Linked DNA regions of Planctellipticum variicoloris. The protein of the gene in region 1 interacts with the protein of each later gene in a pairwise test. Links are inferred from orthologs where the notes say so. Each region holds a gene or a part of one and is shown on either strand. Other genes may lie near its edges.

Region 1 (3,400 bases):
GGCTGTGCAAACCGGGTCTTTGTCGCCGAGCATGTCGCTCCGATTCTTCGGCGGTCGCACGGCGTCGAAAAACTTTTCGAAGGTCCGTAAGACGTGGGTGGCCGGGGCAGGAGCGTCTTCGCAATGCCTCGGAGCACTCGAAGACCGGGCCTTCTGTTCGGCCCAGCCGCGGCACCTGATTCACGATCCGCGGCGCCCATCGACCGTTTCCCGAACCCGTTTCACGATGCTTCGTTCGCGGCTCCGGCGTGGAACTCCGCGTGGAACGGACCGCCCCGACCCGGCGACTGGGGAACTTGAGGAAAAAGCGGTTTCACGGCGATTTTTTGCGGGTTTGATCTTCTCGACCGACTCTCGCGTTCGCTATACCTCCCGCCGCGTTGAGCGGGAATTCAGCGGCGATCAAACCGGTCTCTCCCCCGGTGCCAGGCCAGACGCAAGCTCCACATCCCCTCGAATTACTCCCGTCACTGTTCGGTCAATGAAGGGTCGATCATGTTGAAGCGTTCCGCTGTCCTGTTCGCCGGACTGTCTCTCGTCAGCTCGCTCGCGGGCTGCTGCTGCGGACTCGGTCAGAACCGCTGCAATCCCTGTGGCGGCGCTTACTACGCCCCCAGCACGGGAGGCTGCTCCCCCTGCCAGCCCAACTACGGCGGGCAACCGATCGGGGCCAGCTTTGGCGCTGACTACAGCGGCATGGCCGCGGTCGAGTCGATGAGCGCGCCGACCATCGCCGCCAGCCCGACTCCGATCTACGCATCGGCCGCGGCGCCGACGTATGCCGGACCGACCGTGACCTCAGGTTACGCATCGCCCGGCATGGCCTATCCGACCACCGCCTCGGTTCCGCTGCAGTCGCTGCCGACTCACTACTAAGCGAACCGGCCGCACGACTAATACGAAGATCATGTCGGGGCCCTGCGGCACGATCGGCCGCCGCAGCGACAGCCACGCGGGCGCCTGGCCCGCCACCACTGTCCACGCTCGCAGAATGGAACGTGATGACATAGAATTCCGGTTTCGCCAGCGGTTGCTGGCGACTCCCGGAGAATTCTGGTCGTCATGGAAATCGTTCAGTATCCGCATCCGGCCCTGCGCTGGAAGTCGAAGCCAGTTCAGGAGATCAACGCCGATCTGCGCAAGGTCGTGGCGGAGATGTTCGAGCTGATGTACGCCTCCAAGGGGATCGGCCTCGCCGCCAATCAGGTGGCGCTTCCCTGGCGGCTGTTTCTCATCAACCTCACGGGCGACCCCGCCGAGAAGGACGAGGAATTCGTCTTTCTCAACCCCGAAATCCTCCGACGCAAGGGGACGGTGGAAGGCGAAGAAGGTTGCCTGAGCTTTCCAGGGCTCTACGGCCCCGTCCGTCGCGCATCCGACATCGTCGTCGAAGCCTTCGATCTGAGCGGCGAGGCGTTCGAGTTCACGCTCGACGACCTCGGCGCCCGCGCCGTCCAGCATGAGGCCGATCACCTCGACGGCGTCCTGTTCATCGACCGCATGATCGACTCCGCCCGCCGCAGCGCCGATCCGATGATCGCAGACTTCGAATCCCGCTTCCGCAAACTCCAGGCGGAAGGCAAGACGCCGGGCGACGAGGAACTGAAGCGACAGCTCGCAGAGCTGGAACCGAAGTAATTTCCCGGTTTACGATTCCAAGCTCCGCCTGGTTCGCCCTGGGACATCCAAAGGCGCAGACCTCCCCTGAAACATAACCCGCCAGGCGTACAGAAAAGAGCCCCGCAGGATTGCACCCGCGGGGCTCTTCAGTTTCACACATGCCCTTCGCCGGCTTAGTACCGGTAGTGGTCCGGCTTGAACGGGCCGTTGACCGGCACGCCCAGGTACTCGGCCTGCTTCGGCGTCAGCTTCGTCAGCTTGACTCCCAGCTTGTCGAGGTGCAGCCGGGCGACTTCTTCGTCCAGCTCCTTCGGCAGCCGGTGCACGCCGACTTCGTACTTGTCCGGCTCCGTCCAGAGGGCGAGCTGGGCCAGCGTCTGGTTCGTGAAGCTGTTCGACATCACGAACGACGGGTGCCCCGTCGCACAGCCCAGATTCACCAGCCGGCCTTCGGCAAGAATGATGATCCCCTTGCCGTCCGGGAAGACGAACCGGTCGACCTGCGGCTTGATCTCGATCTTCTGGATATCCTTCCGGCCGGTCAGATAAGCGACTTCGATTTCCGAGTCGAAGTGGCCGATGTTGCAGACGATGGCATCGTTCTTCATCGCGTCGAGGTGCTCGCGACGGATGACCCCTTCGCAGCCGGTGGCGGTGACGAAGATGTCGGCGAATGGAGCGACTTCTTCCAGCGTCGTCACCTGGAAGCCTTCCATTGAGGCCTGCAGCGCGCAGATCGGGTCGATCTCGGTCACGACCACGCGGGCCCCCAGGCCCTTCATCGCGTCGGCGCTCCCCTTGCCTACGTCGCCGTAGCCGCAGATCACGACCACCTTGCCGGCGATCATGATGTCGGTCGCGCGCTTGATGCCGTCGGCGAGCGACTCGCGGCAACCGTAGAGGTTGTCGAACTTGCTCTTGGTGCAGCTATCGTTGACGTTGATGGCGGGAACAGCCAGACGGCCTTCCTTGTGCATGTGATACAGGCGATGCACGCCGGTCGTGGTTTCTTCCGACAGCCCCTTGATGCCGCCGAGCAGCTCGGGGAACTTGTCGTGCACCATGACGGTCAAATCGCCGCCGTCGTCGAGAATCAGGTTCAACGGCTGACCGTCCGGGAAGTAGAGAGTCTGCTCGATGCACCAGTCGAACTCTTCGTTGTTCATCCCCTTCCAGGCGTAGACCGGCACGCCCGTGGCGGCGATGGCGGCGGCCGCATGGTCCTGCGTCGAGAAGATATTGCAGCTCGACCACTGGACTTCGGCCCCGAGCGCCGTCAGCGTCTCGATCAGCACCGCCGTCTGAATCGTCATGTGCAGGCAGCCGGCGATCCGGGCGCCCTTCAACGGCTTTGAAGCGCCGTACTTGGCGCGGAGCGCCATCAGGCCAGGCATTTCATTCTCGGCGAGCTGGATCTCTTTGCGACCCCACTCGGCCAGAGACATGTCCTTGACTTTGTACGGGAGCTTCTTCTGAGTCGCCGTCGACATCCGCATATCCTCCAGAGAAATGATTTCGCAGCCGCCCACCGGCGGGGTCGCACCTGCCTCACACACCTGCGGCGACCGATCAAGATCCGTAGATCTATCAGCCCTAACAGATTACGGCGTCCGAGGACCTCCCGCAACCAGCAGCCGACGGAGGAGTCTATCCGGTGCGGCGAACCGCACGGGGAGGCCAATGGCGAGCGTGTGGCCGAGTGTTGCTGCCGTCGGGTCGCTGGCGACCGTGCTGAGAGACAATCCGAAGGTCGCCGCATCAGCCGACCGGCTGGCAGCTT
Region 2 (3,267 bases), 3.0 Mb from region 1 along the record:
GACGAATCAGATCGTTCATGGCCCCGTCCTGAATCACGAACAGTTTGCCCCCTTCTCGCTTCGTAAAGACGACCCGACTCACCAGCACGGCCGAATTGCCGACGACAAACCGCCCCGGTTCGAGAACCAGCCGGCAGCCCGCCTCCCGTGCCGCCGGCACGATGACTTCCGCATAGACCGACGCCGCCGGCCCTTCGTTCTGGCGATAGCTGATCCCGAAGCCTCCGCCAAGATTCAGCCAGCGGATGTTGTGCCCCTTCGCGCGCAGCGACTGAACGACTTCGACCGCCTTGCGGCCGGCCAGTTCATATGGCTCCGTGGTGAGAATCGGCGATCCCAGGTGCATGTGAATGCCGAGCAGCTCCAGATGCGGATCGCGAAGCACTTTGTCCGCCAGCTCCTGAAACCGTTCGATGTCCATCCCGAACTTGTTTCCCTTTTTCCCGGTCGTCGTCTTGGCGTGCGTCTTCGCGTCGATATCCGGATTCAGGCGGAGCGCGATCGGCCCCACGACGCCCAGCTCGGCGGCGATGCGGGAGATCGCGTCCAGTTCGGCTTCGCTCTCGACATCGAACATCAAAATCCGGTTTTCGAGGGCGAAGCGAATCTCCTCGTCCGTCTTGCCGACGCCCGCAAAGACCACCTTGGTCGGATCCGCACCGGCCGCCTTGACGCGATACAGCTCGCCCCCGGAAACAACGTCGAAGCTGCTCCCGGCCTCGTGCATGACCTGCAGGATGCCGAGATTCGAGTTCGCTTTGACGGAGTAGCAGATCACCGGCTCGGCCGCGGCGAACGCCTGCTGAATCTGGCCGAGTTGATGCCGCAGGAACGCCTTCGAGTAGATCCACAACGGCGTCCCGTACTCGGCCGCCAGGCGCGACACCGGGACATCTTCGCAGTACAGTTCGTCGTTGCGGTAAACAAAGGGCTGCATGGCGGATCAATTCTCGCAGAAAGGCTCGATCTCGGGAGAGAGCAGGGGAGGGAGGGGGCTCAGCCGGCGTGCTTCGCCAGCAGTTCGGCAATCTGCACGGCGTTTGTGGCGGCGCCTTTGCGGAGATTGTCGCTGACGCACCAGAAAGCCAGCCCGTTGGGGTGCGACAGGTCTTTGCGAATCCGGCCGATGAAGACCAGATCACTCCCCGTGCAGTTGCTCGGCATCGGATATCCGCCGGCAACCTGATCGTCGACGACCCGGATGCCGGGGAAATTCGAGAAGAGCTGGCGGGCCTCTTCCACACTCACCGGACGTTCCGTCTCGACCAGAATCGTTTCGCTGTGGCAGTTGGCCACGGGAATCCGGATGCACGTCGGACAGACTTGGATGGACTCGTCTCCCAGAATCTTCCGGGTCTCATAGACCATCTTGAGCTCTTCGCTGGTGTAGCCCCCCTCCTTGAAGCCGCCGATCTGCGGGATCGCGTTGAATGCGATCGGGGAGGTAAAAGCCTTGTACTCGTAGGCGTCGCCGTTGAGCTGGGACCGCGTCCCCTCCAGCAGATCCTCCGTTCCCTGCAGTCCGGCGCCGCTGACCGCCTGATACGTACTGACGACTACTCGTCGGACCCGGGCCGCGTCGTGCAGCGGCTTCAGTGCCATCGCCATCTGCGTTGTCGAACAGTTCGGGCTGGCGATGATTCCCTTCGCATTCAGCGCGTCCTGCGGGTTGATCTCCGGAATCACCAGCGCCACGTCGGGCTTCATCCGGAAGTACCCGGATTCGTCGATCACCTTGCACCCTGCGGCGACCGCGGCCGGCAGGAATTCCGCCGCAACTTCGTCCGGCGTACTGGCGACGACCAGGTCGACTCCGGCGAAAGCCTTCGGCTCCAGCAGCTCAATGGTGTATTCGCGCCCCTTGAACGTGAGTTTGGAGCCGGCGCTGCGGGCGGACGCCAGAAACCGGTAATTGCGCGCCAGTTCCGGCCGCTCTTCGAGAAGCCGCAGCATGATGCGGCCCACAGCTCCCGTCGCCCCGACCACCGCCATCGTTCCAAACACGGAAAACCCCTTCGCTGTCGCTGAATAGACGGACCTCGGGCGCAGAATCGCCCGCTCAGTCCGACACACTATACGCGGGGGTGGTTCGGAGCTGCAAACGAAGCGCAACAGGGCTTCAACGTGACTCAGGCCTCGACCAGGTTAAGCCGGGCACTGACAATTCGCAGGAATTCCGGGAACAGCTCCCAGGGTCCGGGGTGCCGATTCCAGCGCTCCGCCAGAAGCCTGAGGACTGCCATTTCTTCGCGGCACTGTTCCAGATCCGCTGCAGCCTGCTCACTTTGCTCGTCGGTCAGGTTCCAGCGACTCGGGCAGAGAGCCGGTCGACCGGCCACTTCCTCCGCTCCCCGCTCCACGCCCGGCTGAACGGCCACCCGACCGTTCGAATCCCATCGAAACGGAAAGACCCGGCAGACGACCGGACGTGACTCATAAACGGAACATCGGGCGGAATTGCCGCAGCCCTGAGAATCGCTCGCCTCGTCCAGGAATCGGCACATCCGCGTCCCGGGAAGCTGCCGACTTTCCACGGGTCTCAGCCCGATCACGAATCGGTTTTCGGGATCGTCCTCGAAGCGAAAGTGCGGCACGATCCCGCGGGAAATCAGCCCGTCCCGGTCTTCCCAGCGACAGACGAAATCCCAGAAGTCGAGCGACTGATCGGCCACAATCCGCGCCACATCGTTGGCCGTCAGCGGGACGGCATACTCGCGACAACAGCTCGCGGAACAGCCCGCGCAGGGTGTCGCGGGAGCGGCGGTCTCCAGAACTGGCAGCAACGATCCGGACAGCATTCTGGCGGGCCTCATTCGTCAGCCGGCACTGCACACATCGCCAGATCGCGAACTTCAGGCCGCCCTCGTACCGGAAAAGACGGCAATCAAACCTGCCCCACGATCACGCCGCGCGGCGGCGATTTTGCGTCCAGCACTGGTGCAAATCGCAGCCCCAGCCCGCTCCCTCGGGTCTCCGGGGTTGTGCGTCCCTCCAAAGAATTCCTCAAGTTTCACGAGGACGCCGGTATCGATTGCGGTGCCTTCCGCTGGAATTCCACCTTCCCGCCCGGACAGAGTGAACAGATTCCCAACGACACGACGCTCCAATGCCTGTTGAGGACGGTGACAACGACGGCCCTTCTGATGCCAGATCTCGATGGGGCTGAAAATGCGCGGCGCCCCTCGCTGACTGCCTCAATGCCGTCAGCATCCTTCACAACGGAGTGACGCGGCTGATCGGACCGGAGAGCGGGTCCCAGCCGCCTGA

The links. The genes of interacting proteins can lie anywhere in the genome.
Region 2: the proteins of def (region 1) and SH412_RS12965 interact in binary tests that used the Escherichia coli proteins (3 or more experiments, as listed by UniProt). The link is inferred for Planctellipticum variicoloris from one-to-one orthologs.

What each region holds. Positions count from the first base shown.
Region 1 is NZ_CP130886.1:6,322,875-6,326,274, forward strand. What follows is about bases 1-2,850. They hold def (peptide deformylase), read left to right. Parts: upstream 1-1,062; coding sequence 1,063-1,638; downstream 1,639-2,850. Other genes in these bases: SH412_RS24715 (serine aminopeptidase domain-containing protein), read left to right, coding at 1-90; SH412_RS24720 (hypothetical protein), read left to right, coding at 496-876; ahcY (adenosylhomocysteinase), read right to left, coding at 1,794-2,850. Also shown: more of ahcY, read right to left, coding at 2,851-3,110. UniProt on the Escherichia coli protein: Removes the formyl group from the N-terminal Met of newly synthesized proteins. Requires at least a dipeptide for an efficient rate of reaction. N-terminal L-methionine is a prerequisite for activity but the enzyme has broad specificity at other positions.
Region 2 is NZ_CP130886.1:3,357,862-3,361,128, forward strand. The notes cover bases 1-2,992. They hold SH412_RS12965 (aspartate-semialdehyde dehydrogenase), read right to left. Parts: upstream 2,005-2,992; coding sequence 997-2,004; downstream 1-996. Other genes in these bases: lysA (diaminopimelate decarboxylase), read right to left, coding at 1-937; SH412_RS12970 (YkgJ family cysteine cluster protein), read right to left, coding at 2,130-2,798.